DNA from 2 places in the Pseudomonas sp. NLJ1 genome. Region 2 is predicted to be linked to the other one. Evidence: predicted binding sites of a transcription regulator. Region 2 holds the regulator's gene; the other holds the start of a gene.

Region 1 (15,384 bases), 470 kb from region 2:
CGCAGCAACAATTCGTGGATGCACAATTTTCATCGGCTGGTGAAAGGCAAACCGCGACATCAGTTGTTGATGCACCCGCAGGACCTGCAGCAGCGGCAGCTGCAGGACGGCCAGCGGGTTCGTATCCGCTCGCGTACCGGGGACCTTGAAGTCGAGGTGCAGGCCTGCGAGGACATGATGCCGGGTGTGGTCAGCCTGCCTCATGGCTTCGGTCACTCTCGTCAGGGCGTGCACATGCAGATCGCCCAGGCGCAACCTGGCGTGAGCGCCAACGACCTCACCGATGAGCGCCTGCGTGACCAGGTTTCCGGCAATGCGGCCCTCAATGGCGTACCCGTGCAGGTAGAGGCCGCGTAAGGAATGGTAAGGCCGAGCATGCTGCTCGGCTTTCCGTTACAATGCGTCACCGTGCCGACGACCGCGTCGGAAAGTTCAGCCGAGGTGCTACATGGATATCATCGAAACGATCAAAGAGCAGATTGCCAACAACACCATTCTGCTTTACATGAAAGGCTCGCCGAATGCCCCGCAGTGTGGCTTCTCTGCGCGTGCATCGCAGGCCGTGATGGGTTGTGGCGAGAAGTTCGCCTACGTCGACATCCTGCAGAACCCGGAAATCCGTGCGAATTTGCCAAAATACGCCAACTGGCCGACCTTCCCGCAGCTGTGGGTAGCTGGTGAACTGGTCGGCGGCAGCGACATCATGCTGGAAATGTTCGAGAAGGGTGAGCTGCAGACCCTGATCAAGGAAGCGGCTGCCAAGGCCAAGGCTTCCGAGGCCTGATTTCCGGCAGACATAAAAAAACCCGCACATGGCGGGTTTTTTTATGGGGCGAAATTCTATTCTTCGCCCATCTGCGACTGCAGGTAGTTCTCGATACCGATCTTGTCGATCAGCCCCAGCTGGGTTTCCAGCCAGTCGATGTGTTCTTCCTCGGATTCGAGGATGTCTTCGAGCATGTCACGCGAGCCGAAGTCGCCAGCGGTTTCGCAATGGGCGATGGCTGCTTTGAGGTCGACCAGGCCTTTCTGTTCGATCTTCAGGTCGCACTCGAGCATTTCCTTGGTGTGCTCGCCAATCAGCAGCTTGCCCAGGTCCTGGACGTTGGGGATGCCTTCGAGGAAGAGAATACGCTTGATCAGTTTGTCAGCGTGCTTCATCTCGTCGATGGATTCCTTGTACTCGTGCTTGCCGAGTTTGTTCAGGCCCCAATCTTCGTACATGCGTGCGTGCAGGAAGTACTGGTTGATCGCGACCAGCTCGTTTCCGAGGATCTTGTTGAGATGCTGGATGACGCTTACGTCGCCTTTCATGTCGGGTTCCTGCCCTGTAGAGATGTGCCAATACAGGGAAGTTTGAGCCCGATACTTGGGTGTGTCAAACCTAAGTTCTTGAATAATAAATGAAAATTAATGGAAATAAGAATGTTTGTGAACCGCGTTGAAGCGCTAACTTATTGAATTGCAGACATAAAAAAACCGGACGCAAGGTCCGGTTCTTCGAATTCTGGGTTTTCAGGCCGCGGTAAATTCCACGGGGTAGGGCAGGGCTGCCTGGCTGACCTGAAGCTCGGTCAACGTTTCGCGGACCACCTGCTTGGCCACGCAGGCACATTTGCCACACTGGCTGGCGACGTTGGTCGCGGCTCGCACTTCCTTGTAGCTGCAGCATCCTTCATAGATCGCATCGCGGATCTGTCCGTCGGTAACGCCGACACAAAGACACACATACATAAAGGCTGACCATCGTTGGTGGGCTCGATGGAGTGGAGCTTAATGTTAATGAGAATGCTTGTCAAAGTGGTTTCTGAAATGGCCGTGCTTGAGCGACCGGCGGTTGCTTCGTCGTTGGAGTCGGCCTGTCACCAGAAGCCGTGTATGATGGTCAGCCTTTGTTGGATGTCGGGCAAGCCCGTCTGGCCCGGCAAACGGTTTTTCACCCTCATCAGGAGATTACAATGAGCGTACTCGTTGGTAAGAAAGCCCCCGATTTCACCGTGCCGGCCGTGCTGGGCAATGGCGAGATCGTCGACAGCTTCAACCTGGCTTCGGCCATCAAGGGCAAGTACGGCCTGGTGTTCTTCTACCCGCTGGACTTCACCTTCGTCTGCCCGTCCGAGCTGATCGCCCTGGACAACCGCATCCCTGACTTCCAGGCACGCAACGTGGAAGTGATCGGCGTGTCGATCGACTCGCACTTCACCCACAACGCCTGGCGTAACACCCCGGTCAACAACGGCGGTATCGGCCAGGTCAAATACACCCTGGCTGCCGACATGACCCACGAAATCTGCAAGGCCTACGACGTCGAGTCCGAAGGCGGCGTGGCCTTCCGTGGCGCCTTCCTGATCGACACCAACGGTGTTGTCCGTTCGCAGATCGTCAACGACCTGCCTCTGGGCCGCAACATGGACGAGCTGCTGCGCTTGGTCGACGCCCTGCAGTTCCACGAAGAGCACGGCGAAGTCTGCCCTGCCAACTGGAAAAAAGGCGACAAAGGCATGAACGCTTCGCCGGAAGGCGTTGCTGCCTACCTGAGCGAGAACGCTGGCAAGCTGTAATTGCCGCGAGCATGAAAAAACCGGCCCTGGTGGCCGGTTTTTTTGTGCCTTCCTGTGCCGGCCTCTTCGCGGGTAAACCCGCTCCCACAGGAGAGCCACAGGTCTGAGCCAATGTGGATCCTTGTGGGAGCGGGTTTACCCGCGAATGCGATCCCAACTCAGTCGTTGAAGTCGCGCCAGCCGCCCATCTCTTTCCAGCGGTTGACGATGCCGCAGAACAGCTCGGCCGTCTTCTCGGTGTCATAACGCGCCGAGTGCGCCTCACGTCCGTCGAAGTCGATGTCGGCGCTCTGGCAGGCCCGCGCCAGTACGGTCTGGCCATAAGCCAGGCCGGCCAGCGTAGCGGTGTCGAAGCTGGAGAACGGGTGGAACGGGTTGCGCTTCAGGTCATTGCGTGTCACCGCCGCATTGAGGAAGCCCAGGTCGAAGCTGCTGTTGTGGCCGACCAGGATTGCCCGCTTGCAGCCATTGGCCTTGAGCGCCTTGCGTACGCCACGGAAGATGTCGGTCAGCGCGCTTTCCTCGCTGACCGCCATGCGCAGCGGGTGGTCCAGTTTGATCCCGGTGAACTCCAGCGCAGCCGCCTCGATGTTGGCGCCCTCGAATGGCTCCACCCGGTGGAAGTAGGTGTGCTCGGGGAACAGGAAGCCCTTTTCGTCCATGCCGATGGTGACTGCGGCAATTTCCAGCAGGGCATCGGTAGCGCTGTTGAAGCCGCCGGTTTCAACATCCACCACTACCGGCAGATAGCCGCGGAAGCGCTCGGCCATCGGGTGGCGCGAGCCGCTGCTGCCTTGGGTGTCCAGGTCGTCTTCGTAGAGGTCTTCGCTCACGCGTTTTCCTCCAGCAGGCGCCAGCGCAGTTTTTCGCCGGCGCGCAGCGGGACCACGGTCTGCTCGCCAAAAGGCAGGCTGTCCGGGGCGGTCCATTCTTCGCGAACCAGGGTAATGGTGTCGGTGTTGGCCGGCAGGCCGTAGAACGCCGGACCGTGCAGGCTGGCGAAGCCTTCCAGTTTGTCCAGCGCGTTACGCTGCTCGAATGCTTCGGCGTACATCTCGATGGCTGCGTAGGCGGTGTAGCAACCGGCGCAACCGCAGGCGGCTTCCTTGGCGTGACGGGCGTGCGGGGCAGAGTCGGTACCCAGGAAGAACTTCGGGTTGCCGCTGGTGGCTGCGTCAAGCAGCGCCACCTGATGGGTGTTGCGCTTGAGGATCGGCAGGCAATAGAAGTGCGGGCGAATGCCGCCAACCAGCATGTGGTTGCGGTTGTACAGCAGGTGCTGCGCGGTGATGGTCGCGCCGACGTTGGCCGGGGCCTCGGTGACGAACTGCGCGGCATCGCTGGTGGTGATGTGCTCGAACACCACCTTCAGCGTCGGGAAGCGCTCGACCACACGGCGCATGTGCTCGTCGATGAAGCGCTTCTCGCGGTCGAACACGTCGATCTCGCTGCGGGTCACTTCGCCATGCACCAGTAGCGGCATGCCAACTTCCGCCAACGCTTCGATGGCCGGGAAGATGTTGTCGATGCTGGTCACGCCCGAGTCGGAATTGGTGGTGGCGCCGGCCGGGTACAGCTTGGCGGCGTACACGAAACCGCTGGCCTTGGCCGCGCGGATGTCCTCGGGGCTGGTGCGGTCGGTGAGGTACAGCACCATCAGCGGCTCGAAGCGGCTGCCAGCCGGGCGGGCGGCCAGGATGCGCTCACGGTAGGCGCCGGCCTCGGAGGCATTGCGTACCGGCGGAACCAGGTTGGGCATGATGATGGCACGGGCGAAAGTACGCGCCACGTCGCCAACGGTGTGGGGCAGGACGGCACCATCGCGCAGATGGATGTGCCAGTCGTCGGGACGCAGGAGGGTCAGGCGATCGGACATTGGGGATTCCAGGCGGGTCGAACTCAAGCGCCAATGCTACCGGAAAACCCTGGGTGGAGCACGGCTATCAAGTTTTCAGCCAGGCGTCCGATAGCCTGCAGGTAAGCCGTCAGAATTTGTGGAGCCGCCCGTGCGCCAGCGTTACCTAGCCCTGTTGACCCTGTTCGCCAGCCTGCCGGCCGGTGCACTGACCTTCCAGACGCGCATGGAGAACATTGCCTGGAAGGTCGAGGGTGACCAGTTCGAATGCCGGCTGATCCAGCCTATCGACGGTTTCGGCAGTGGCGAGTTCGTGCGCCGCGCGGGCGAGCAGCCGGTGTTCCAGCTGCGCTCGGACAGCAACGTACTGGGTGCGGGCACGGCCACATTGCTGGCAGCTGCTGCACCGTGGCAACCCGGGCGCAGCGACATCAACCTGGGCAGCGTGCGCATGGCCCGCACCGGGCTGTTGTTCAGTTCCTCCCAGGGCCAGGCCAGTCGCCTGATCAATGGCTTGCTCGATGGGCGCAGCACGGTGATACGCAATTACGCCGGCGAGGCGGGCAGGCCGATGGAAGTGCGGGTACTGCCGGTCAGCTTTGCCAAGGCCTACAACGACTATCAGGCCTGTGCCGGCAAGCTGCTGCCGATGAACTACGATCAGGTGCGTCAGACCCAGGTGGGCTTCCCGGGGGGAGGCTTCGAGCTGGATGCCTCGGCCAAGGCGCGGCTGGATGTGATTCTCGACTACATGAAGGCTGACCCGACGGTGAACCATGTCGAGCTCAACGGCCACTCCGACAACAGTGGCAACCGCCTGACCAATCGCGACATGTCGCGCCGCCGGGCACTGGCGGTGGCCGACTACCTCAAGGCCCATGGCGTTCCGGAGGAGCAGATTACCGTGCGTTTCCATGGCGAACGTTACCCGTTGGCCAAGAACAACAGTGCAGCCAACCGGGCGCGTAACCGGCGGGTGAATATCGAACTGGATCGGGTGACGGTGATCGAGAAGCCGGGTGAAAAACCTGTCGAAAAGGCTCCTGAGCCAACGCCTGCCAAGTCATGAAGTCTGCAGGGCTTTCTGTAGGAGCGGCCTTGTGTCGCGATGGGCTGCGCAGCAGCCCCCGGATCTCAGCCAAGCAGCGAAAATTGCCGGGGCTGCTGCGCAGCCCATCGCGACACAAGGCCGCTCCTACACGGCACTTCATACTTTCCGACGGTAAGTCGCCCTTCCGAAAGTTCCTGTCGCTTTGTCGTCAGAAGCTGTCGCCCCACTGTAAATTTATCCGTAACGTCGTTAGAATCGATCCCTTTCCGTACAACCCCGTGGAGTGATGGCATGGCGGACGTAAAAAAGGTCGTACTGGCGTATTCCGGCGGCCTTGATACTTCGGTGATTCTCAAGTGGCTGCAGGATACCTACAACTGCGAAGTGGTGACCTTCACCGCTGACCTGGGGCAGGGCGAAGAGGTCGAGCCGGCTCGTGCCAAGGCCCAGGCAATGGGCGTTAAAGAGATTTACATCGACGACCTGCGCGAAGAATTCGTGCGTGATTTTGTGTTCCCGATGTTCCGCGCCAACACCGTCTACGAGGGCGAGTACCTGCTGGGTACTTCCATCGCCCGTCCGCTGATCGCCAAGCGCCTGATCGAAATCGCCAACGAAACCGGCGCCGACGCCATTTCCCACGGCGCCACCGGCAAAGGCAACGACCAGGTGCGTTTCGAACTGGGTGCGTACGCCCTGAAGCCAGGCGTCAAGGTCATCGCCCCATGGCGTGAGTGGGACCTGCTGTCCCGCGAGAAGCTGATGGACTACGCCGAGAAGCACGGCATCCCGATCGAGCGCCACGGCAAGAAGAAGTCGCCGTACTCGATGGACGCCAACCTGCTGCACATCTCCTACGAAGGCGGTGTTCTGGAAGATACCTGGACCGAGCACGAAGAAGACATGTGGCGCTGGAGCGTCTCGCCCGAGAACGCCCCGGACCAGGCTACCTACATCGAGCTGACCTACCGCAACGGTGACATCGTAGCCATCGACGGCGTCGAGAAGACCCCGGCCACCGTCCTGGCCGACCTGAACCGTATCGGTGGTGCCAATGGCATCGGCCGTCTGGACATCGTCGAGAACCGTTACGTCGGCATGAAGTCGCGTGGGTGCTACGAGACCCCAGGTGGCACCATCATGCTCAAGGCCCACCGTGCCATCGAGTCGATCACCCTGGACCGCGAAGTCGCTCACCTGAAGGATGAGCTGATGCCGAAGTACGCCAGCCTGATCTACACCGGCTACTGGTGGAGCCCGGAGCGTCTGATGCTGCAGCAGATGATCGACGCGTCGCAGGTCAACGTGAACGGCGTGGTACGCCTGAAGCTGTACAAGGGTAACGTCACCGTTGTCGGCCGCAAGTCGGACGACTCGCTGTTCGACGCCACCATCGCTACCTTCGAAGAAGATGGCGGCGCCTACAACCAGGCGGACGCTGCGGGCTTCATCAAGCTCAACGCCCTGCGTATGCGCATTGCTGCCAACAAGGGCCGCTCGCTGCTCTGATCGCTGGCATGTGCAGCAAGAACCCCGGCGCAGGCCGGGGTTTTTTTTGCCCTGTGGAAAGCCTGGGGCATTCAATGGCCGTCGTTCGCCACCTGTCCATCAAGCGCGCTGATCGATAGTTGCGCGCACTGGCGTCTGTCCAGGTTGCAAAAGCGCCAGGTGCGCGTTGGTTGAGGCGGTTGGGCAAGGGCGGATAGTAGTTGCTGTTCCATCAAGCGACAGGCATCAGGGCCGGAAAACATGAATGTGACAGGCTCGCCCTGCAGCGCTTCGCTGGTATCACCGGGCATCGCATGTTTGGCGACATCGCTCTGTGTCGACGCCTTGCCGTTTGCCTTTGTGTTTGGCGACGGGTCGTAGAACGACTTGTAATTGAAGTTGAGCGTGAGGAAGAACAGTGCCGTCAGGAAGAATGGGAAGCCTACCAGGAACCAGGTGTAGAGCTTTTGGCTGGACTCGCTGAGAAACGGCAATGTGGCAAGGGCCGAGGCTTCGATAATCCCTGCGAAGATGGCAATGATCGTCAGCGGGGCGACAGGTTGTACTTGGTGCATATGGGTCGTCTCCAGCGATTTTGCACATCTTTACCTTTTGACGATGCTCAACTAAAGACTGGATTGTTTCCCGGGTGAGAGTAATCGCTCGAATTGCAGACGAAATGTCTATTCAGCGTATTTGAGTGGTTATTTCATCAGGTATTGGCCGGTTTTCAAGTGAGTGCACTTTCAGGTCGGTGATACTGTTCATTTGGTAACAAGGAATTTGATTGTTACAAGTACATCAATTGAGTGTAGGAAATTTCTGTAAGTGTTGTAGGTTCCATCTGTTCATTTGTTTCGCCGCTAAATCGCCGCGCCAGCAAGCGCTCTGTAGGTTATCTTGGCGTGCCAAAGCAAAAGCAATGAATGGATATCGCATGAATAAAGTGCTTATCGTGGATGATCATCCGGTCATACGCCTGGCCGTACGCATGCTGATGGAGCGGCATGGGTATGACGTCGTGGCGGAAACGGACAACGGAGTGGCTGCGTTGCAACTGACACGGCAACACCTGCCGGATATCGTGGTGCTCGATATCGGTATCCCCAAGCTGGATGGCCTGGAGGTGATCGGCCGCATGACGGCCTTCAGCCCGGGCAGCAAGGTGCTGGTGCTGACATCACAGGCCCCCGGCAACTTTTCGATGCGCTGCATGCAGGCGGGGGCGGCAGGGTATGTGTGCAAGCAGCAGGAACTCACAGAACTGCTGAGCGCCATCAAGGCCGTTTTGTCGGGGTACAGCTATTTCCCCAACCAGGCCCTGCATGTGTCACGAGGAAGGGGCGGAAGCGAGACGGATATGGTCAACCGCCTTTCGGCGCGCGAGATGACAGTGCTGCAACAGCTGGCGCGAGGGCGTTCCAACAAGGAGATTGCCGACAGCATGTTCCTCAGCAACAAGACGGTCAGTACCTACAAGTCACGCCTGTTGCTCAAGCTCAATGCGCGGTCGCTGGTCGACCTGATCGAGCTGGCGCAACGGCAAGGGTTGAACTGACCGCCAAGGCCGTGAAGCCTCCAGCCAGGAGGCTTTGCCCGGGTTACAGATCGTAGTCGAAGTCGGCCAGCTGCTTCTGCAGGCGCCTTTCTTCAAGCATATTGTCGATGGTGCGGCGTTTGCTCAGGTTGGTCTTTGCGGTTTCCAGCTGGGGTTCCGCTTCGTCATCCACGGCAACAAAATCATCTTCGATCGGCAGGTCGTCTTTATCGCTACTCATGAGTCGCTCCAAGCCAAGGGGCCATTGGCCGTCCTTATAACCAGAAAGCAGACGCTGGTAAAAAAGATTTTTTCAATCGCCGCAAGTGGTTTTCAGCTATCGGCTCAATCGTCAGAGGTCTTGTGCTTGTACTCGCACAAATCTTCGATCCGACAGCTGCCACAGCGTGGCTTGCGCGCCTGGCATACATAGCGCCCGTGCAGGATCAGCCAGTGGTGAGCGTCGAGCAGATAATCCTTTGGTACGAACTTGATCAGCTTCTTCTCCACCTCCAGCACTGTCTTGCCTGGCGCGATGCCTGTGCGGTTACTGACCCGGAAGATATGGGTATCCACGGCCATGGTCGGCTGGCGGAACGCTGTGTTGAGCACTACGTTGGCGGTCTTGCGACCCACGCCGGGTAGCGCCTCCAGGGCTTCGCGGGTTTGTGGTACCTGGCTGTCATGGCGTTCGATCAGCAGCCGGCAGGCTTCGATGACGTTCTTGGCCTTGCTGTTGTACAAGCCAATGGTCTTGATGTACTCACTCAGGCCTTCGACGCCCAGCGCATAGATGGTCTCGGGGGTGTTGGCGACCGGGAACAGGCGTGCAGTGGCCTTGTTGACGCCGACATCGGTGGACTGCGCGGACAGCGTCACGGCGACCAGAAGTTCGAACGGGGTGGTGTAGGCCAGTTCGGTCTTCGGGTCGGGGTTGTCTTCGTGCAGCCTGCGAAAGATCTCCAGGCGTTTGGCGGCATTCATGAAATCAGAGCTTTCCTTGACGGTGTGATTGGGCGGGACCCGGACGCAGGCGATTGTACAAGGCCAGCAACAATCCAAGCAGTAGCAAACCACCCGGGGCCAGGGTAGCCAGGTGCAGGCCGGTACCATCGGCCAGCCATTGGCGGCTGGCGCCGAGCAGCAGGCATGTGGCGAGCAGCGCGCAATGGTGGCCAGCGAGCACGCGCCAGCGGCCTTGACCGGGCAACAGGTGGTCAATGGCCAGGCATTGCAGGCACAGCAGTGCGGGGTAGTGGCCGAGGGCGAGTGCCAGTGGCAGCAGCCAGGCACGCAGTGCCAGTTGCAGGCAACTGGCCAGGGCCGCCAATACCAGCAGGCTGGCCAGTACATAGGTCCATGTAGCGAGCCGCTGGCGCAGGGGTGCCAGCAACAGCTGGTGAAGGCTGCTCATCAGCACCGCACACACGCCTATGGTGGCGCCTTCGCTCAATGTTCGGGTGGCACCCAGTAGCGGCACCAGGCTTGCGCCGAGCAGGTAGAACCTAGTCATGCGTGGCGCCCTCGAGCAATACGCTGCGCTGTTCATCGAAGTAACTCAGCGCTTCCTGCAGCGCGCCGATCACTGCCCGTGAGGTCACGGTTGCGCCGGCCAACTGGTCAAAGTCGCCCTGGTCGCGCTTCAGCGCCCAGCGATCGCCCAGCTGGCGGTTGGCAAATTGCCTCAGCCAGTTCAGTTGCGGATCACCCAGGCGTGCACCCAGCCCGGGGCTTTCCTGTTGCTCTACCACCTGGCTGCCGATCAACCGGCCGTCCGCGGCGATGGCCACGCTCAGCATGATCGGCCCAGCATAGCCTTGTGCCTGGGTGACCAGGATGATGGCGACCGGTTTGCCCGCCAGTGTCGCCCGATAAGCGGCCAGGATCCGGCTGTTTGGCCGCTGTGCGGCGGGCCTGGGCAGGGGGCTGTCCAGGGGTTGGTTGTCGTAACTGCCCTCTGGCAGTACCGCCAGCCGCTGCCTGCTGTTGAGTTGTTTCTCTGCGTCGGCGACGGCCGCGCTGGTCCAGTGCCGCCAAGCGAGGGTGGCCGACAGCGCCAGTGCCCCAGTCAGTAGCAGCACGCCCATATCACGTATCAGGCGCTTCATCGGGCAACCCGCTGGCGCTGCAAGGCCAGGCGTTCCAGGCTCGGCGCCGTGAGGTTCATCAGCAGGATGGCGAACGCCGTGCCGTCCGGGTAGCTACCCCAAGTGCGGATCAGGTAGATCAGCAGGCCTGCCCCCAGGCCGAACCCAAGCTTCGCCCACTCCTGCCGGGGCGCGGTCACCGGTTCGGTGGCAATGAAGAACGCCGCCATCATGGTCGAGCCGGAGAACAGGTGCAGCAGGGGGGAGCCGTTGGAGTCCGAACCCGAGCCATTCCAGCCCAGCAGGCTGAACAGGAACAACCCTGCCAGCAGGCCTGCCGGCGCATGCCAGCTGATCACCTTGCGTTGCAGCAGGAACAGGCCGCCCAACAGGAATGCCAGGTTGACCCATTCGCTGCCTCGCCCCCCGATGCTACCGAAGCCCGGGTGGCTGGCGAACAGCTCGTCGATGGTCAGGCTGCGGTTGTGACGCAGGCCGTCGAGCAGTGTCGGCCGGGCCCAGGCATCGATCTGATCGCTGCCGATGAATACCTGTTGCAGGCTGTCGAGCAGGCCAGGTGCTGGCCCTGGCCAATGGTTCATCTGCAACGGGAAGCTCAGCAGCACGAAGGCATAGCCGACCATGGCCGGGTTGAACAGGTTGCGCCCGACTCCGCCAAAGGCCTGCTTGCCGATGCCGATGGCAACGCTGGTAGCGATCACCGGCAACCACCATGGCGTCAGGGGGGGGAGGGCGGCGGCCAGCAGCACGGCAGTGACCAGCGCGCTGCCATCATTCAGCGCCGTGTTCCACGGTTGTGCTCGCAATGTGAGTACCAACCCCTCGCACAGCAGCGCGGCACTGGCGCAAAGCAACAGGTTCAGCAGCAAACTCCAGCCATGCAGCCAGAACAGCGCCAGCAGGCCAGGTACACAAGCCAGCAACACCAGGCCCATGCTGGTACGGAGCCGCGGGTCGGGCTTGGCAGTCATTGGGCGAACAGCCCATTGAAGCCTGAAAACGCCATGGCCATCACCCCGGCACCGAGCAGTTCGATGGGCAGGCCGCGCATTGCCCCGGGGACGTCGGCATGAGCGCTGCGCTGGCGCAGGTCGGCGAACAACACTAGCGCCAGCCAGAAGCCGCTGCCGGACAGCAGGCCTCGCAGCAGGGTAGCGAGCCATGTGCTGTCATCACTTGCCTGTTGCAGGGTCAACCCCAGTACTACCGCGTTGCTCAAAAGCAGCGTGGGCAATTGCGTTGTCGGCCAGGTCGGGCGCCACCTTGTCAGCAGCCATGGCACGCCCCAGGCAAGCATGGCCAGCCAGGGCAACAACAGGAACAGGGCAAGGTCCTGGGCCTGCAGCGGGGCAAGCACCCCGCGCACCAGAAGTTGTGCGCCAATCACGCCCAAGGCAATGCACAGTGCGCAGGCAAGGCCGTGCACATGCAGGTGCAGCCTGGGGATTGGCTGTTGTTGCAGGCACAGGTGATTGACCAGCGCGGCGCTGATCAGCACCAGAAGATAATCGCTCATGAGATGACGATAGCCGGGAATCGGGGCGATTGTCCGGGATTGGTGTGAGGCATTGGGGCCGCTTTGCGGCCCTTTCGCGACACAAGGCCGCTCCTATAGGGAAATGCGATCCCCTGTAGGAGCGGCCTTGTGTCGCGAAAGGGCTGCAGAGCAGCCCCCGGCAAGGTCAGTTACTTGATGCGCTGGCCCGGCTTGGCACCGCTGTCCGGGCTCAACAGGTAGATCTCTTCACCGCCAGGCCCGGCCGCCATTACCATGCCTTCGGACACGCCAAAACGCATCTTCCGTGGCTTGAGGTTGGCCACCATCATGGTCAGGCGGCCTTCCAGCTGGGACGGGTCGGGGTAGGCCGACTTGATGCCGGAGAACACGTTGCGGCGCTCGTCACCGATGTCCAGGGTCAGTTGCAGCAGCTTGTCGGCACCCGCTACGGCCTCGGCCTTGACGATCAGCGCCACGCGCAGGTCGACGGCAGCGAAGGTGTCGAACTCGATTTCCGCTGACAGCGGGTCCTTGGCCAGCTCGCCGTTGCCGGCCGGGGCCTTGGCTTCGGCGGCCAGCAGGTCTTCCTTGCTGGCGGCGACCATGGCTTCGACCTTGGCCGGTTCGATGCGGCTCATCAGTGCCTTGAACGGGTTCAGCTGGTGGTTTTCCAGGCGCGACAGGTGGTCGTTCCAGGTCAGCGGTGCCACGTTGAGGAAAGCCTCGGCGTCGGCGGCCAGCACCGGCAGCACCGGCTTGAGGAAGATCACCAGCTGGCGGAACAGGTTGATGCCCTGGGCGCAGATGGCTTGCACTTCATCCTGCTTGCCTTCCTGTTTGGCCAGCGACCACGGGGCCTTGTCGGCGATCCAAGCGTTGGCGCGGTCAGCCAGCGCCATGATTTCGCGCATGGCACGGCCGAAGTCGCGGCCTTCATAGGCGTCGGCGATCGACGGGGCTGCCGCCAGGAAGGCTTCGGTCAGCTCCGGTGCGGCATCGCCAGCCACCATCACGCCTTCGTTGCCCTTGTGGATGAAGCCGGCGCAGCGGCTGGCGATGTTGACCACCTTGCCGACCAGGTCGGAGTTCACCTTCTGCACGAAGTCTTCAAGGTTCAGGTCCAGGTCATCGACGCCACGACCCAGCTTGGCCGCGTAGTAGTAACGCAGGTATTCCGGCTGCAGGTGGTCGAGGTAGGTGCGGGCCTTGATGAAGGTACCGCGCGACTTGGACATCTTGGCGCCGTTCACGGTCAGGTAGCCGTGGACGTTGACCGCGCTTGGCTTGCGGAAGCCTGCGCCTTCGAGCATGGCTGGCCAGAACAGGGCGTGGAAGTTGACGATGTCCTTGCCGATGAAGTGGTACAGCTCGGCCTTGGAGCCTTCGTTCCAGAACGCGTCAAAGTCCAGCTCCGGGCGGCGTGCGCAGAGGTTCTTGAAGCTGGCCATGTAGCCGATCGGTGCATCCAGCCACACGTAGAAGTACTTGCCTGGCTCGCCCGGGATCTCGAAGCCGAAGTACGGCGCGTCGCGGGAAATGTCCCATTCCTGCAGGCCCGAGTCCAGCCATTCGGCCAGCTTGTTGGCCACCGCGTCCTGCAGCGTGCCGCTGCGGGTCCACTGCTGCAGCATGGCCTGGAAGTCCGGCAACTTGAAGAAGAAGTGCTGGGAATCACGCAGTACCGGGGTGGCACCAGAGATGGCCGACTTGGGGTTCTTCAGCTCGGTAGGCGCATAGGTGGCGCCGCATTTTTCGCAGTTGTCGCCGTACTGGTCTTCGGCCGCGCACTTGGGGCAGGTGCCCTTGATGAAGCGGTCGGCGAGGAACATGCCCTTTTCCGGATCGAAGTACTGGGTCACCGAACGGGTGGCGATGTGCCCGGCGTCACGCAGGCGTGCGTAGATCAGGCCCGACAGCTCGCGGTTCTCTTCGCTGTGGGTCGAATGGAAGTTGTCGAAGTCCACCAGGAAGTCGGCGAAGTCGCTGCTGTGTTCGGCCTGGACGTTGGCGATCAGCTGTTCCGGGGTGATGCCTTCCTTTTCGGCGCGCAGCATGATGGCCGAGCCGTGGGCATCGTCGGCGCAGACGTAGATGCACTGGTTGCCGCGCAGCTTCTGGAAGCGGACCCACATGTCTGTCTGGATGTACTCGAGCATATGGCCAAGGTGGATCGATCCGTTGGCATAGGGCAAGGCGCTGGTGACGAGAATCTGACGTGGCTCGGACATGGTGGCTTGGCTACTTATCTGGCGACGGGGTAAAAATGAGGTTGATCGGCCACTATAAAGGGCTGGCGAAGATATTTCACCCCGCATGCGCATCTGCTGACGATTGACGGGTTAGGATAGGCGCCTGTTTTACATTCAGTTTGCCATTGGGAGTCTCCATGAGTGCCGTCACCCGTGCCGCCGTCGAAGGCGTGCTTCGCCAGTACACCGACCCCTACCTGAACCAGGACCCGGTCAGCGCCGGCTGCGTGCGTGCCATCGATATCCAGGGCGGGCAGGTCAGCGTGCAGTTGCAGCTGGGTTATGCCGCAGGGCTGTTCAAGAACGGCTGGGCCCAGGTGCTGCAGACCGCCATCGGCAACCTCGAGGGCGTCAGCAGTGCCCAGGTGTCGATCGACTGCGTGGTTGCCGCGCACAAGGCTCAGGCCCAGGTGCCGGCCATGGCCAACGTCAAGAACATCGTCGCCGTGGCCTCGGGCAAGGGTGGTGTGGGCAAGTCGACCACGGCGGCCAACCTGGCCCTGGCGCTGGCCCGCGAGGGTGCGCGGGTGGGTATTCTCGATGCGGATATCTATGGCCCCAGCCAAGGCGTGATGTTCGGCATCGCCGAAGGCACCCGCCCGCAGATTCGCGAGCAGAAGTGGTTCGTGCCGATCAAGGCCCATGGCGTGGAAGTCATGTCCATGGCGTTCCTTACCGACGACAACACCCCGATGGTCTGGCGTGGCCCGATGGTTTCCGGCGCGCTGCTGCAGTTGGTGACCCAGACCGCCTGGGACGACCTGGATTACCTGGTGATCGACATGCCGCCGGGCACCGGTGATATCCAGCTGACCCTGGCGCAGAAGGTGCCGGTGGCCGGTTCGGTAATCGTCACCACTCCACAGGACCTGGCCCTGCTGGATGCCAGGAAGGGCGTGGAGATGTTCCGCAAAGTCAACATCCCGGTGCTGGGCGTGGTGGAGAACATGGCCGTGCACATTTGCTCGAACTGCGGCCATGCCGAACACTTGTTCGGCGAAGGCGGTGGCGAGAAGCTGGCGAGCCAGTATGGCGTC
Region 2 (14,455 bases):
TTGGCGAGGTCCTTGATGCGCTGGTCACGCAGGGCATCACCCTCGGCCTGTTGCGCGGCCAGCTCGCGCTGGCGCTTGCTGTAGTTGAGGAAGAACCACAGGCTCAGCGCCCAGACCAGCGCCAGGAAGATGACAGCAACCTGTAGGATCAACTCAGATGTTCTCCAGCTCGGACCACTCTTCCTCGGTCATCATCTTGTCCAGCTCGACCAGGATCAGCAGTTCGCCATTCTTGTTGCACACGCCCTGGATGAACTTGGCCGATTCTTCGTTACCCACGTTCGGCGCGGTCTCGATCTCGGACTGGCGCAGGTACACCACCTCGGCCACGCTGTCGACGAGGATGCCGACCACTTGCTTGTCGGCCTCGATGATGACGATACGGGTGTTGTCGGTGACTTCGGTCGGCATCAGGCCAAAGCGCTGGCGGGTGTCGATCACGGTCACCACGTTACCGCGCAGGTTGATGATGCCCAGCACGTAGCTTGGCGCACCCGGCACCGGGGCGATCTCGGTGTAGCGCAACACTTCCTGCACCTGCATCACATTGATGCCGTAGGACTCATTGTCCAGACGGAAGGTAACCCACTGCAGGATCGGATCTTCGGAACCTTGTGCAGACGACTTTTTCATTCCCCTACCCTCAAAATCCGCCATCGGCGGTGTGTTCGGTGTCATTTCTGTTTGGCGTGCATCTGCTTGACCGCGCCACTGGCGATCAGCTCGGCCAGTGCTGCGACGTCGAGCAGTGCACACATGTGTTCAATCACCGTGCCGGCCAGCCACGGGCGCTGGCCACGCTGGCTGCGCCACTTGATCTCGGACGGGTCCAGGCGCAGCGAGCGGCTGACCTGGTGCACGGCCAGCCCCCATTCGTAGCCCTGCACGGAAATCACGTATTGCAGGCCCTGGCGAAAATCATCGCGGTAGCGGTCTGGCATCACCCAACGCGCGGTGTCCAGCACCTTCAGGTTGCCGGCCTGGCAGGTCAGGATGCCGAGGAACCAGTCGGGCTGGCCGAACAGCGGTGTCAGTTCCTGGCCGGCCAGGGTATAGATAGAGCCCAGGCACACCAGTGGCACCGCCAGGGTCAGGCCGGCCACATCGAACAGTAGGCATTCGAACGGCTCGGCGGCCCAGGCCGGGCGGCCATCGACCGTGGCCGGGGGCACAGGCGCTTGCGGCCCCGGCAGGTGCACATCCACCAGCGGCACTGCCGGTTCCACGGTTTGTTCTTCGACCAGCACCGGAATGCTGGCCTCGGCCACCACTTCGCGCTCTACCACCGTCACCACCGGCGCTTCTACCGGCATCACGCGGGGCAGCACCGCCAGCCTGGGCTCGGCGAACGGCCGTGGTGCGGGGCTGACGGTTGCTTCGACCGATGCCGGCCTGGCTTGCTGCAAGGCATCACGCGCCTGCTCTTCGCGCACCGCTTCGGCGAACTCATCCGCCGCTGCCGGCGCCTCGAACAGGTCTTCGGCTTCGGTGGCCTCCTGCAACAGGCCATCAAGGTACGACTGCAGGGCCATCTGTGGCCGGTTGCTGGTTTGCCGGGTCTGGGTCATCAGGCCACCTGCGCCGCAGTCTTGTAGGTCAGCAGGTGCTTGAGCAGCGCGCGATAGGCAATCAGCCCGCGGCTCTTGCTGTCGAATTGCGAGGGCGTGACGCCCTTGCGGCTGGCATCACGCAGGCGCGTATCCACCGGGATGTAGCCCTGCCACACCTGCTGGTCGTAGGTGTCACGCAGCAGCTTGAGGGTGGCCAGCGAGGCCTGGGTGCGGCGGTCGAACAGGGTCGGCACGATCTGATAGGGCAGCGCCTGCTTGCGCGAGCGGTTGACCATGGCCAGGGTACCGACCATGCGCTCCAGGCCCTTGACTGCGAGAAATTCGGTTTGCACCGGGATCACCAGCTGCTGGCTGGCCGCCAGGGCATTGACCATCAGCACGCCGAGCAAGGGTGGGCTGTCGATCAGGGCATAGTCGAAATCCTGCCACAGCTGCGCCAGACTCTTGGCGATCACCAGGCCCAGGCCGTTCTGCCCCGGTGACTGACGCTCCAGCACCGCCAGTGCGGTACTCGATGGCAGCAGCGAGATGCGTTCGTCGCTGGTAGGCAGCAGCAGTTGCCCGGGCAGGCCCTCGGGTACCACGCCCTTGTGCAGGAACAGGTCGTAGCAGCTGTGCTCCAGGGCATCGGGGTTATGCCCGAAATAGCTGGTCATCGAGCCGTGCGGGTCGAGGTCGACAACGACCACGCGCTTGCCGGCCTCGGCCAGCAGGCCGGCCAGAGCGATGGTAGTGGTGGTCTTGCCGACGCCACCTTTTTGATTGGCTACTGCCCAGACTCTCATCAAGCAAACTCTATCTATTGATTTGGCAGGGACACTGCGGGGGCAACTGTCTTGCTCAACATCGGAAAGCTGGCGCGATCAGTGTAGGAGCGGGTTTACCCGCGAACACCGGCGCAGCCGGTGCCATGCACCGTGTCACCTTCTTCGCGGGTGAACCCGCTCCCACAGAGGACCGCGCTACATTCAACTACTTGGCAGCGTCGGGGAATTGACGAATCACTGCCCCGCCACCGTTGCTGGCGTTGCCGGTGCACTTTGTGTGCCAGCCCGGCGCAATGCGGCATCCGGCGTGGCATTGGCGCTGCCTGAGCCAGTCAGGCTGCGGCGTACTTCGAGGTTGCGCGAAATCACCAGCACCACGCGGCGATTGCGCGCACGGCCTTCGGCAGTGTCGTTGCTCGCCACCGGTTGGTATTCGCCGTAGCCGACCGAAGCCATGCGTGCCGGGTTGACCCCTTCCATCGCCAGCAGGCGCACGATGCTTGCCGCCCGCGCCGAAGACAGCTCCCAGTTGGTCGGGTACTGTGCCGTGCGGATCGGCAGGTTGTCGGTAAAGCCTTCGACGTGCACCGGGTTGGCGAACGGTTTGAGAATGCCGGCCACCTTCTCGATGATCGCAAATGCCTGGTCGCTGGGCATGGCATCGCCGCTGCCGAACAGCAACGAGGAGTTGAGCTCGATCTCGATCCACAGCTCATTGCCGCGCACAGTCATCTGGTCGCTTTTGATCAGGTCGCCGAAGGCATCGCGCACGTCGTCGCTGATGGTTTTCAGCGGGTCGATACTGGTCGCCCCCAGGCCTGCATCAGTCTGCTCGCTGTCCTTCACCAACGGCTCGGCCGGGCGCACGCTCAGCGGCCGCTCTTCACCGATGGGGATAGGCTTCATGCTGCGCTCGGGGTCGTTGAATACCCCGAGCAAGGCCTGGGAAATGACCTTGTACTTGCCCTCGTTGATCGAGGAAATCGAGTACATCACCACGAAAAAGGCGAACAGCAAGGTGATGAAGTCAGCGTACGACACCAGCCAGCGTTCGTGGTTTTCATGTTCCTCGGTATGACGACGGCGACGCATGGGTTACTCCATGAAGCCTTGCAGCTTCAGCTCGATCGAGCGCGGGTTCTCACCCTCGGCAATCGACAGCAGGCCCTCAAGCAGCATCTCGCGGTAGCGCGACTGGCGCATGACGATGGCCTTGAGCTTGTTGGCGACCGGCAGCAGCACCAGGTTGGCACTGGCTACGCCGTAGATGGTCGCGACGAAGGCCACGGCAATGCCATTGCCCAGCTGCGAGGGGTCGGCCAGGTTGCCCATCACGTGGATCAGGCCCATCACCGCACCGATGATGCCGATGGTCGGCGCGTAGCCGCCCATGCTCTCGAACACCTTGGCAGCCTGGATGTCACGGCTTTCCTGGGTCAGGAAATCGACTTCGAGGATGCTGCGGATGGCCTCCGGCTCGGCACCATCCACCAGCAGCTGCAGGCCCTTGCGCGCATAAGGGTCAGGCTCGCTGTCGGCCACCCCTTCCAGGCCCAGCAGGCCTTCCTTGCGCGCGGTCAGGCTCCAGTTGACGACGCGGTCGATCCCGCCCGCCAGGTCGACCCGTGGCGGAAACAGGATCCAGCGCAGAATCTGCAAGGCGCGCTTGAACGACGACAGTGGCGACTGCAGCAAGGCCGCCGCCAGTGTGCCGCCCAGCACGATCAGCGCCGCCGGGCCATTGATCAGGGCGCCGACATGGCCGCCTTCGAGGAAGTTGCCACCGACGATGGCGACAAAGGCGAGGATCAGGCCGATCAGGCTGAGCACGTCCATCAGACGCACGCCTCCACCAGGTGCTTGCCGATCTCGTCCAGGCTGTACACTGCGTCGGCCAGGTTGGCCTTGACGATGGCCATGGGCATGCCATAGATCACGCAGCTGGCTTCATCCTGCGCCCACACCGTGCTGCCGCCCTGCTTGAGCAGGCGCGCACCTTCACGGCCATCGGCGCCCATGCCGGTAAGCACCACCGACAGCACCTTGTCGCCATACGACTTGGCCGCCGAGCCGAAGGTGATGTCCACGCATGGCTTGTAGTTCAGGCGCTCGTCACCAGGCAGGATCTTCACCGTGCCACGGCCATCGATCATCATCTGCTTGCCACCTGGGGCCAACAGGGCCAGGCCCGGGCGCAGCATGTCGCCGTCCTCGGCTTCCTTGACGCTGATGCGGCACAGCTTGTCCAGGCGTTCGGCAAAGGCCTTGGTGAACGCTGCCGGCATGTGCTGGATCAGCACGATCGGCGCCGGGAAGTTGGCCGGCAGCTGGGTCAGCACCCGCTGCAGGGCGACCGGGCCGCCCGTGGAGGTGCCGATGGCCACCAGCTTGTATGGCTTGCGCTTGGGTGCCGGCGAGTGCGCTGGCGCCACGGCCGGGGCCGCTGCACGGGCAGGCGCAGGCGTGCGCGCCGCTGCCGGGCTGGCGAAGCTGCTGGCAGCTGCGTGACCGGCGCCTGCTGGCGCGGGTGCAGGTGCGGCAACCGGCGCATGGCTGGCGTAGCTGCCAAAACGGCGATTGCTGCGGGAAATGGTATGCACCTTCTCGCACAGCAGCTGCTTGACCTTGTCGGGGTTTCGCGAAATGTCCTCGAAGTTCTTCGGCAGGTAATCCACCGCACCGGCATCCAGCGCATCGAGGGTGACACGGGCGCCCTCGTGGGTCAGCGACGAGAACATCAACACCGGCGTCGGGCAGCGCTGCATGATGTGCCGCACCGCGGTGATGCCGTCCATCATGGGCATTTCGTAGTCCATGGTGATGACATCGGGCTTCAATGCCAGCGCCTGGTCGATTGCTTCCTTGCCGTTGGTCGCGGTACCTACTACCTGGATCGTCGGGTCCGCCGAGAGGATTTCCGAGACGCGGCGGCGGAAGAAACCGGAATCATCCACCACCAGGACCTTGACTGCCATAAACACTCCATTAGGCGGCGCAACCCGCCAGGGTGCGCCACCGAAATCAAATACGCCGCGCGGCGTAACGCTTGAGCATGCTCGGGACGTCGAGAATCAACGCAATGCGACCGTCGCCAGTGATGGTGGCCCCGGACATGCCCGGTGTGCCCTGCAGCATCTTGCCCAGCGGCTTGATTACCACTTCTTCCTGGCCAACCAGTTGATCGACGACAAAGCCGATGCGCTGGGTGCCAACCGACAGGATCACCACGTGGCCCTCGTGCTGCTCTTCGTGCACCTGGCCCTGGACCAGCCAGCGCTTGAGGTAGAACAGCGGCAGCGCCTTGTCGCGCACGATCACCACTTCCTGGCCGTCGACCACGTTTGTGCGCGACAGGTCGAGGTGGAAGATCTCGTTGACGTTGACCAGCGGGAAGGCGAACGCCTGGTTGCCCAGCATCACCATCAGGGTGGGCATGATCGCCAGGGTCAGCGGCACCTTGATGACGATCTTCGAGCCCTGGCCCTTGGCCGAGAAGATATTGATCGAGCCATTGAGCTGGGAGATCTTGGTCTTCACCACGTCCATGCCCACACCGCGGCCGGACACGTCGGAAATCTCGGTCTTGGTCGAGAAGCCGGGGGCGAAGATCAGGTTGTAGCAGTCCGACTCGCTCAGGCGCTCGGCAGCGTCCTTGTCCATCAGGCCCTTTTCCACGGCCTTGGCGCGCAGGATGTTGGGGTCCATGCCCTTGCCGTCATCAGAGATCGACAGCAGGATGTGGTCGCCTTCCTGCTCGGCAGACAGCACCACGCGGCCGGTGCGCGCCTTGCCGGCGGCTTCACGCTCCTCGGGCATTTCCACGCCATGGTCGACTGCGTTGCGCACCAGGTGCACCAATGGGTCGGCCAGGGCTTCGACCAGGTTCTTGTCGAGGTCGGTCTCTTCGCCGACCAGCTCCAGGTTGATTTCTTTCTTGAGCTGGCGGGCCAGGTCGCGCACCAGGCGCGGGAAGCGGCCGAAGACTTTCTTGATCGGCTGCATGCGGGTTTTCATCACCGCGGTCTGCAGGTCTGCGGTGACCACGTCGAGGTTGGACACGGCCTTGGACATGGCCTCGTCGCCACTGTTCAGGCCCAGGCGCACCAGGCGGTTACGCACCAGTACCAGCTCGCCGACCATGTTCATGATCTCGTCCAGGCGCGCGGTATCGACCCGCACGGTGGTCTCCGCTTCGCTGGCGCCATGCTTTTCAGCGGTCGGGGCCGGGGCGCGGGGTGCTGCGGCAGGTTTGCTGGCAGGGGCCGGTGCCGGCGCCGGAGCAGCTGCTGGCTTGGCCACGGGCTGGCTGTCGGCCTTGGCCGCGACCGGCGCTTGCACCTTGGCTGCAGCCGGGGCTTCGACGGCGGCAACGTCGCCACCGAACTTGCCCTTGCCGTGCAACTGATCCAGCAGCGCCTCGAACTCGTGCTCGCTGATTTCGTCGCCGGCTGCGCTGCTATCGGTTGCGGCAGGCGTCGGCGCCTTGGCGCCGGGCAAGGCATCGGCCTGGAAGGTACCCTTGCCATGCAACTGGTCCAGCAGCGATTCGAATTCGGCGTCGGTAATTTCGTCGCTGGCCGCTTCCGGCGCACTGGCAACCGGCTGCGCGGCAACCTCGGCGCTGAACTGGCCTTTGCCGTGCAACTGGTCGAGCAGCGACTCGAACTCGGCGTCGGTGATTTCGTCACCTTCAGCGCTGACGGTCTCGCCCTGCATCTGCTCGTCGACCGCAGCTTGTGCCTTGACCGCATCGAGCGAATCGAGCAGCTGTTCGAACTCGCTGTCGGTGATGTCCTGCTCCTCGGCCGGAGCTTCGGCAACCGGCACCGGTGCCGCAGGGGCCGGCGCGGCAACGGCTTCGGCGCCCCCCGGCTCGGCCAGGCGCGACAGTGCCGCCAGCAGCTCGGGAGTAGCCGGGGTCACTTCGCTGCGCTCACGCACCTGGCCAAACATGCTGTTGACCGTATCCAGTGCCTCGAGCACCACATCCATCAGTTCCGCGTCGACCCGGCGCTCACCTTTGCGCAGGATGTCGAACACGTTCTCGGCGATATGGCAGCACTCCACCAGCTCGTTCAGCTGAAGGAAGCCGGCGCCCCCTTTTACAGTGTGGAAACCGCGAAAGATCGCATTGAGCAGGTCGGCATCGTCGGGCCGGCTTTCCAGCTCGACCAGTTGCTCGGACAGTTGCTCAAGAATTTCGCCGGCTTCTACCAGGAAATCCTGGAGGATTTCTTCATCGGCGCCGAAGCTCATCAAAGGTGCTCCTTAAAAACCCAGGCTGGACAGCAGATCATCGACATCGTCCTGACCGGACACGACGTCTTCACGCTTATCGGCATGAATCTGCGGACCTTCACCCCGAGTCGGATGTTTTTCTAGATCTTTTTCTGCGCGCAATTGATCGTGGTCATGCTGGATGCCCGCAAAGCGGTCCACCTGGCTGGCCATGAGCACCAGTTTGAGCAGGTTGCTTTCCACCTCGGTGACCAAGGTGGTGACGCGCTTGATCACCTGGCCGGTCAGGTCCTGATAGTCCTGGGCCAGCAGAATGTCGTTGAGGTGGCCGGCGACCTTGCGGTTACCTTCGGCGCTGTGCGTCAGGAAACTGTCGACGCGCTTGACCAGGTCGCGGAACTCCGGCGCAGCCACTTCGCGGCGCATGAAGCGCTGCCAGTCGGTGCTCAGGGCCGCGGCCTCGCTGGCCAGCTCGTTGAGCACCGGGGTGCTTTCCTCGACCAGGTCCATGGTGCGGTTGGCCGCGCCCTCGGTAAGCCTGACCACATACGACAGGCGCTCGGTGGCGTCGGTTATCTGCGAGACCTCCTCGGCCTGCGGCATGGTCGGGTCGATCTGGAAACTGACGATGGCACTGTGCAGCTCGCGGGTCAGCTTGCCGACTTCCTGGTACAGGCCGCGGTCGCGGGTCTGGTTCAGCTCGTGAATCAGCTGCACCGCCTCGCCGAAACGGCCCCGCTCCAGGCTTTCGACCAGCTCCTGGGCATGCTTCTTCAGGGTCGATTCGAACTCGCCCAAAGACGTTTGTGATGAATCCATGGCGCGCCCCCTGACGTGACTCAGCCGTTGACGCGTTCGAAGATCTTCTCGATCTTTTCTTTGAGCACCTGGGCGGTGAACGGCTTGACCACGTAGCCATTGACGCCGGCCTGGGCCGCTTCGATGATCTGGTCGCGCTTGGCTTCGGCGGTCACCATCAGCACCGGCATGGCTTTCAGGCGATCGTGGGCACGCACCTTGCGCAGCAGGTCGATACCGGACATGCCCGGCATGTTCCAGTCGGTCACCAGGAAGTCGAAGTGGCCGTTCTCCAGCATCGGCAGCGCCGTGGTGCCGTCATCGGCTTCTTCGGTGTTGGTGAAGCCCAGGTCACGCAACAGGTTCTTGATGATCCGCCGCATCGTCGAAAAGTCGTCAACGATGAGGATTTTCATGTCTTTGTTCAAGTAGACCTCCAAGCAGTCTCAAACGCGCTCGGCCCCGAGCGCGCATTTACAATTCGGTACAACGTAGAAAACGACTGCAACGACAGCGGGCTCAACGCGCCCGCCATTCCCCCAGGCGGCTGCGCAGGCGCGCGGCACACTGGCTGTGCAACTGGCTGACCCGCGACTCGCTGACCCCTAGCACCTCACCGATTTCCTTGAGGTTCAGCTCTTCGTCGTAGTACAGCGCCAGCACCAGGCGCTCACGCTCCGGCAGGTTGGCGATGGCCTCGGTCAGGGCAACCTGGAAGCGCTCGTCTTCCAGGCCACGCGCAGGTTCTACCTGGCCACTGGCGCCATCCTCATGCAGCCCTTCGTGCTCGCCGTCCTGCAACAGGTCGTCGAAGCTGAACAGGCGGCTGCCCAGGGTGTCGTTCAAGATCCCGTAGTAATCATCGAGACTCAATTGGAGTTCGGCAGCAACTTCATGATCTTTAGCGTCACGGCCGGTTCTGGCTTCAACCGCACGCATCGCGTCGCTGACCATGCGGGTGTTGCGGTGCACCGAACGCGGCGCCCAGTCGCCCTTGCGCACTTCATCGAGCATGGCCCCGCGAATGCGGATGCCGGCGTAGGTTTCAAAGCTCGCGCCCTTGCTGGCGTCATACTTGTTGGCCACTTCCAGCAGGCCGATCATGCCGGCCTGGATCAGGTCCTCGACCTGCACGTTGGCTGGCAGCCGCGCCAGCAGGTGGTAGGCGATGCGCTTGACCAGCGGGGCGTAGCGCTCGATCAGCTCGCACTGGGCGTCTTTCGACGCCCGGCTGTACATCTTGAAACCACTGGCGTTCATAACACAGGTCCCGCGCTGGTAGGTTGCACCAGACGCTCGACAAAGAACTCCAGGTGGCCGCGCGGGTTGGCCGGCAGCGGCCAGCTGTCGACCTTCTGGGCAATCGCCTTGAAGGCCAGCGCGCACTTGGAGCGTGGGAAGGCTTCGTACACGGCACGCTGCTTCTGTACCGCCTTGCGCACGCACTCGTCATACGGCACGGCGCCCACGTACTGCAAGGCAACGTCGAGGAAGCGGTCGGTGACCTTGGTCAGCTTGGCGAACAGGTTGCGGCCTTCCTGTGGGCTCTGCGCCATGTTGGCCAGCACGCGGAAACGGTTCATGCCGTAGTCGCGGTTGAGCAGCTTGATCAGGGCGTAGGCGTCGGTGATCGAGGTGGGTTCGTCGCATACCACCAGCAGCACTTCCTGGGCAGCGCGGACAAAGCTGACCACCGAATCACCGATACCGGCCGCAGTGTCGATCACCAGCACGTCGAGGTTGTCGCCGACTTCGCTGAACGCCTGGATCAGCCCGGCATGCTGGGCCGGGGCCAGGTGCACCATGCTCTGCGTGCCCGAGGCAGCCGGCACGATGCGCACACCACCGGGGCCCTGCAGCATCACGTCGCGCAGCTCGCAGCGCCCCTCGATGACATCGGCCAGGGTCCGCTTGGGGGTAAGGCCCAGCAGCACGTCGACATTGGCCAGGCCCAGGTCGGCGTCCAGCAGCATGACCCTGCGGCCAAGCTCGGCCAGCGCCAGGGACAGGTTCACTGAAACGTTAGTCTTGCCGACGCCACCTTTGCCACCGGTCACGGCGATCACCTGTACGGGATGCATGCTACCCATGTCTGTTCTTTACCTTGTCTCGCTGGGACTCAGGCCACACGTAGGGCAATTCTGCGTACCCCTTGGCATAGCTACCTTGCACACGCTTCATCATCAACCCGCTCGCCGTGGGTTGTGATAGAGATCAGCGAACATGTCGGCCATGGCCTCTTCGCTGGGCTCGTCCTGCTGCTGCACATTGACCGCGCGGGAGACCAACTGGTGCCCCCGAGGCAGGTGCAGGTCGTCAGGAATGCGCGGCCCATCGGTCAGGTAGGCCACCGGCAGTTCATGACTGATGGCAAGGCTCAGCACGTCGCCAAGGCTTGCCGTTTCATCGAGTTTGGTCAGGATGCAACCGGCCAGGCCGCAGCGCTTGTAGCTGTGGTAGGCGGCAGTCAGCACCTGCTTCTGGCTGGTAGTGGCCAGCACCAGGTAGTTCTTCGCGGCAATGCCACGCCCGGCCAGGGTGTCCAGCTGCATGCGCAGGGCCGGGTCGCTGGCCTGCAGGCCGGCGGTATCGATCAGCACCACGCGCTTGCGCAGCAGCGGCTCCAGCGCCGCAGCCAGCGACTGGCCCGGGTCGACGTAGGTCACCGGCACGTTGAGGATGCGGCCCAGGGTCTTGAGCTGCTCCTGGGCGCCGATGCGGAAGCTGTCCATGCTCACCAGTGCCAGGTTCTGCGCGCCGTACTTGAGCACGTAGCGGGCGGCCAGCTTGGCCAGGGTGGTGGTCTTGCCCATGCCGGCCGGGCCGACCATGGCGATCACACCCCCCTCTTCGATTGGCTCGACCTCAGGGATTTCGATCATCCGCGCCAGGTGCGCCAGCAACATGCGCCAGGCCTGGCGTGGCTCGTCGATCTCGGCAGTCAGGTCCAGCAGCTCACGGGCGATCGGCCCGGACAGGCCGATGCGCTGCAGCCGGCGCCAGACGGTGGCCTGCTGCGGCTTGCTGCCCTGCAGCTGATTCCAGGCCAGCGAGCCGAGCTGCACTTCCAGCAGCTCGCGCAGGCCCGACAGCTCGGAGCGCATGGCATCGAACAGACGCGGGTCGACCGGTGCCGATGCGGGGGCTGCAGCGGCGGCCTCGGGCGCATCGACGTGCGGTTCGATCAACGGCTCGGCGGCGGTCAGCGACTGCCCGGCGAACAATTGGCGGTTGTTGTCGCTGCTGTCCGGGCGGGGATCCAGCTCGGCGCGGGCAGTGGCGATGCGCGTATGGGTCTTGCGCAGCTCTTCTTCCAGCTCGGCGTTAGGCACACGCGGGGCCAGGGCGGACAGTTTGTAGTCCAGCGCAGCCGTCAGCTCGACACCGCCGGCGATGCGGCGGTTGCCGATGATGGCGGCATCGGCGCCCAGCTCATCACGGACCAGCTTCATGGCCTGACGCATATCGGCGGCGAAAAATCGCTTAACTTGCATTATCCCCTACCTCAGCCGTTAGGGCCCACGGTGGCAACGATGGTGACTTGCTTGTTGTCAGGTATTTCCTGATACGCCAGAACATGCAAATTCGGTACAGCCAGGCGACCGAAACGCGACAGCATGGCGCGGATCGGGCCGGCGACCAGAAGGATGGCCGGCTGGCCCTGCATTTCCTGGCGCTGGGCCGCCTCGATCAACGAACGCTGCAGCTTCTCGGCCATGCTCGGCTCCAGAAGAACACCGTCTTCCTGACCTTGCCCGGCCCTCTGCAGACTATTGAGCAAAATCTGTTCCAATCTTGGCTCCAGGGTAATCACTGGCAGCTCCGACTCAATGCCGACAATGCTTTGCACGATGGCGCGACACAATCCGACGCGCACCGCCGCCACCAGCGCGGCGGTATCTTGACTCTTGCCGGCGTTGTTCGCGATCGCCTCGGCGATACTGCGAATATCGCGCACCGGCACCTGCTCCGACAACAGCGCTTGCAGCACCTTGAGCAGACCCGACAATGAAATGACACCTGGCACAAGCTCTTCTGCAAGTTTAGGCGATGCCTTGGCTAGCACCTGCAGTAGTTGCTGGACCTCTTCATGGCCAATCAGCTCGTGGCAGTGCTTCTGCAGAATCTGGTTCAGGTGGGTGGCCACCACGGTGCTGGCGTCGACCACGGTGTAGCCCAGCGACTGTGCCTGGGAACGCTGGCCAACATCAATCCACACGGCCTCCAGGCCGAACGCCGGGTCGCGCGCGGCAATGCCGTTGAGGGTGCCAAACACCTGGCCCGGGTTGATTGCCAGTTCGCGGTCCGGATAGATCTCGGCCTCCGCCAGGATCACCCCCATCAAGGTCAGGCGATAGGCGCTGGGCTGCAGGTCGAGGTTGTCGCGGATGTGCACGGTGGGCATGAGGAAGCCCAGATCTTGCGACAGTTTCTTGCGCACGCCCTTGATCCGCGCCAGCAACTGGCCGCCCTGGTTGCGATCGACCAGCGGGATCAGCCGGTAGCCGACCTCCAGGCCAATCATGTCGATCGGCGTGACGTCGTCCCAGCCCAGTTCCTTGGTTTCCAGCGCGCGCTGTGGCGAGGGCAGCAGGTCCTGCTGGCGCTGCGCCTCCTGCAGCGCTTGCGCCTTGGCCTTCTGCTGCTTTTTCCATACCAGGTAGGCGCCACCACCGGCCAGCAGGCCAAGGCTGAGGAAGGCCACGTGCGGCATGCCCGGCACCAGGCCCATGACGATCATGAGCGCGCCGGACACCGCCAGGGCCTTGGGCGAATCGAACATCTGCCGGTTGATCAGCTTGCCCATGTCCTCGGAGCCCGAGGCGCGGGTAACCATGATTGCGGCAGCGGTGGACAGCAGCAGTGATGGCAATTGCGCCACCAAACCGTCACCGATGGTCAGCAAAGCGTACACCTTGCCGGCATCGCCAAAGCTCATGCCGTGCTGCAGCATGCCGATCAGCATGCCGCCGATCAGGTTGATGAACAGGATCAGCAGGCCGGCGATGGCGTCACCGCGGACGAACTTGCTGGCACCGTCCATCGAACCGTAGAACTCGGCTTCCTGCGCCACTTCGGCGCGGCGGTGCTTGGCCTGGGCCTGGTCGATCAGGCCGGCGTTGAGGTCGGCGTCGATCGCCATCTGCTTGCCGGGCATGGCGTCGAGGGTGAAACGCGCGCTCACTTCCGAGATACGCCCGGCGCCCTTGGTCACTACCACGAAGTTGATGATCATGAGGATGGCGAACACCACGGCACCGACCACGTAGTTACCGCCGATCACCACCTCGCCGAAGGCCTGGATCACCTTGCCGGCTGCGCCGTGGCCCTCCTGGCCATGCAGCATCACAACCCGGGTGGAGGCAACGTTCAGGGCCAGGCGCAACAGCGTGGCCACCAGCAGGATGGTGGGAAACGCGGCGAAGTCGAGCGGGCGCAGCGCATAGACGCAGACCAGCAGGACCACGATCGACAGGGCAATGTTGAAGGTGAAGAACACGTCGAGCAGGAACGGCGGTATCGGCAACATCATCATTGCCAACATCACCAGCAGCAACAGCGGCACACCCAGGTTGCCCCGACCGAGCCCGGCCAGGTTGTTACGGGCGTTGCTGATTAACTGAGTGCGATCCACCGCGAGTCCTCTTGATGCAAAACTTTGACGCACAGGGGGCGCCTGGCGCTGGCTTTGCAAGAAGCCTTCCAACTTTGCTCGACGGGGGATTTATCTTGCCTGTTCCGGCCTCTTCGCGGGTGAACCCGCTCCCACAGGGACCGCACAGTTTTCAAGCCCGCAGAGGACCTGTGGGAGCGGGTTCACCCGCGAAAGGGCCAGAAGCCCTGACACAAGGTCAACTGTCGCGACGCAGGTCCGGCGGAATCGGCAGGTCGTCTTTCAGCGGCTCTGGCCGCTTGCCCTTGCCGGCCCGGTACTGACGGATCTGGAACACATAGGCCAGCACCTGCGCCACCGCCAGGTACAAGCCGGCGGGGATTTCCTGCTCAAGCTCGGTGGAGTAATAGATCGCCCGCGCCAACGCCGGCGACTCGAGGATCTGGACCTTGTGCTCCACACCGATC

Evidence for each region. Region 2 encodes FliA, which starts transcription of late flagellar genes. Its sites were predicted from a motif close to CTAAAGTTTNNNNNNNNNNNGCCGNTAA; they were not measured.
Region 1: R9B85_RS06945 (flagellar protein MotY) is a predicted target of FliA. The motif match lies at 4,504-4,531, and genes of this name have one in related genera.

What each region holds. Positions count from the first base shown of each region.
Region 1 is NZ_CP137735.1:1,549,890-1,565,273, reverse strand. Features, by position in the region: gene R9B85_RS06980 (molybdopterin-dependent oxidoreductase) at 1-357, shown strand, start outside; gene grxD (Grx4 family monothiol glutaredoxin) at 449-784, shown strand; gene bfr (bacterioferritin) at 841-1,314, opposite strand; gene R9B85_RS06965 (bacterioferritin-associated ferredoxin) at 1,516-1,734, opposite strand; gene R9B85_RS06960 (peroxiredoxin) at 1,959-2,561, shown strand; gene rnt (ribonuclease T) at 2,720-3,331, opposite strand; gene pyrC (dihydroorotase) at 3,391-4,437, opposite strand; gene R9B85_RS06945 (flagellar protein MotY) at 4,568-5,485, shown strand; gene R9B85_RS06940 (argininosuccinate synthase) at 5,759-6,976, shown strand; gene R9B85_RS06935 (hypothetical protein) at 7,048-7,530, opposite strand; gene R9B85_RS06930 (response regulator transcription factor) at 7,893-8,513, shown strand; gene R9B85_RS06925 (PA3496 family putative envelope integrity protein) at 8,557-8,733, opposite strand; gene nth (endonuclease III) at 8,838-9,476, opposite strand; gene R9B85_RS06915 (Rnf-Nqr domain containing protein) at 9,481-10,005, opposite strand; gene R9B85_RS06910 (RnfABCDGE type electron transport complex subunit G) at 9,998-10,600, opposite strand; gene R9B85_RS06905 (RnfABCDGE type electron transport complex subunit D) at 10,597-11,571, opposite strand; gene R9B85_RS06900 (Rnf-Nqr domain containing protein) at 11,568-12,116, opposite strand; gene metG (methionine--tRNA ligase) at 12,287-14,326, opposite strand; gene apbC (iron-sulfur cluster carrier protein ApbC) at 14,485-15,384, shown strand, end outside.
Region 2 is NZ_CP137735.1:1,077,222-1,091,676, forward strand. Features, by position in the region: gene R9B85_RS04785 (DUF2802 domain-containing protein) at 1-152, opposite strand, end outside; gene R9B85_RS04790 (chemotaxis protein CheW) at 154-633, opposite strand; gene R9B85_RS04795 (CheW domain-containing protein) at 675-1,568, opposite strand; gene R9B85_RS04800 (ParA family protein) at 1,568-2,356, opposite strand; gene motD (flagellar motor protein MotD) at 2,573-3,430, opposite strand; gene R9B85_RS04810 (flagellar motor protein) at 3,434-4,174, opposite strand; gene R9B85_RS04815 (protein-glutamate methylesterase/protein-glutamine glutaminase) at 4,174-5,313, opposite strand; gene R9B85_RS04820 (chemotaxis protein CheA) at 5,360-7,594, opposite strand; gene R9B85_RS04825 (protein phosphatase CheZ) at 7,607-8,395, opposite strand; gene R9B85_RS04830 (chemotaxis response regulator CheY) at 8,416-8,790, opposite strand; gene fliA (RNA polymerase sigma factor FliA) at 8,894-9,634, opposite strand; gene fleN (flagellar synthesis regulator FleN) at 9,631-10,464, opposite strand; gene flhF (flagellar biosynthesis protein FlhF) at 10,558-11,868, opposite strand; gene flhA (flagellar biosynthesis protein FlhA) at 11,880-14,009, opposite strand; gene flhB (flagellar biosynthesis protein FlhB) at 14,227-14,455, opposite strand, start outside.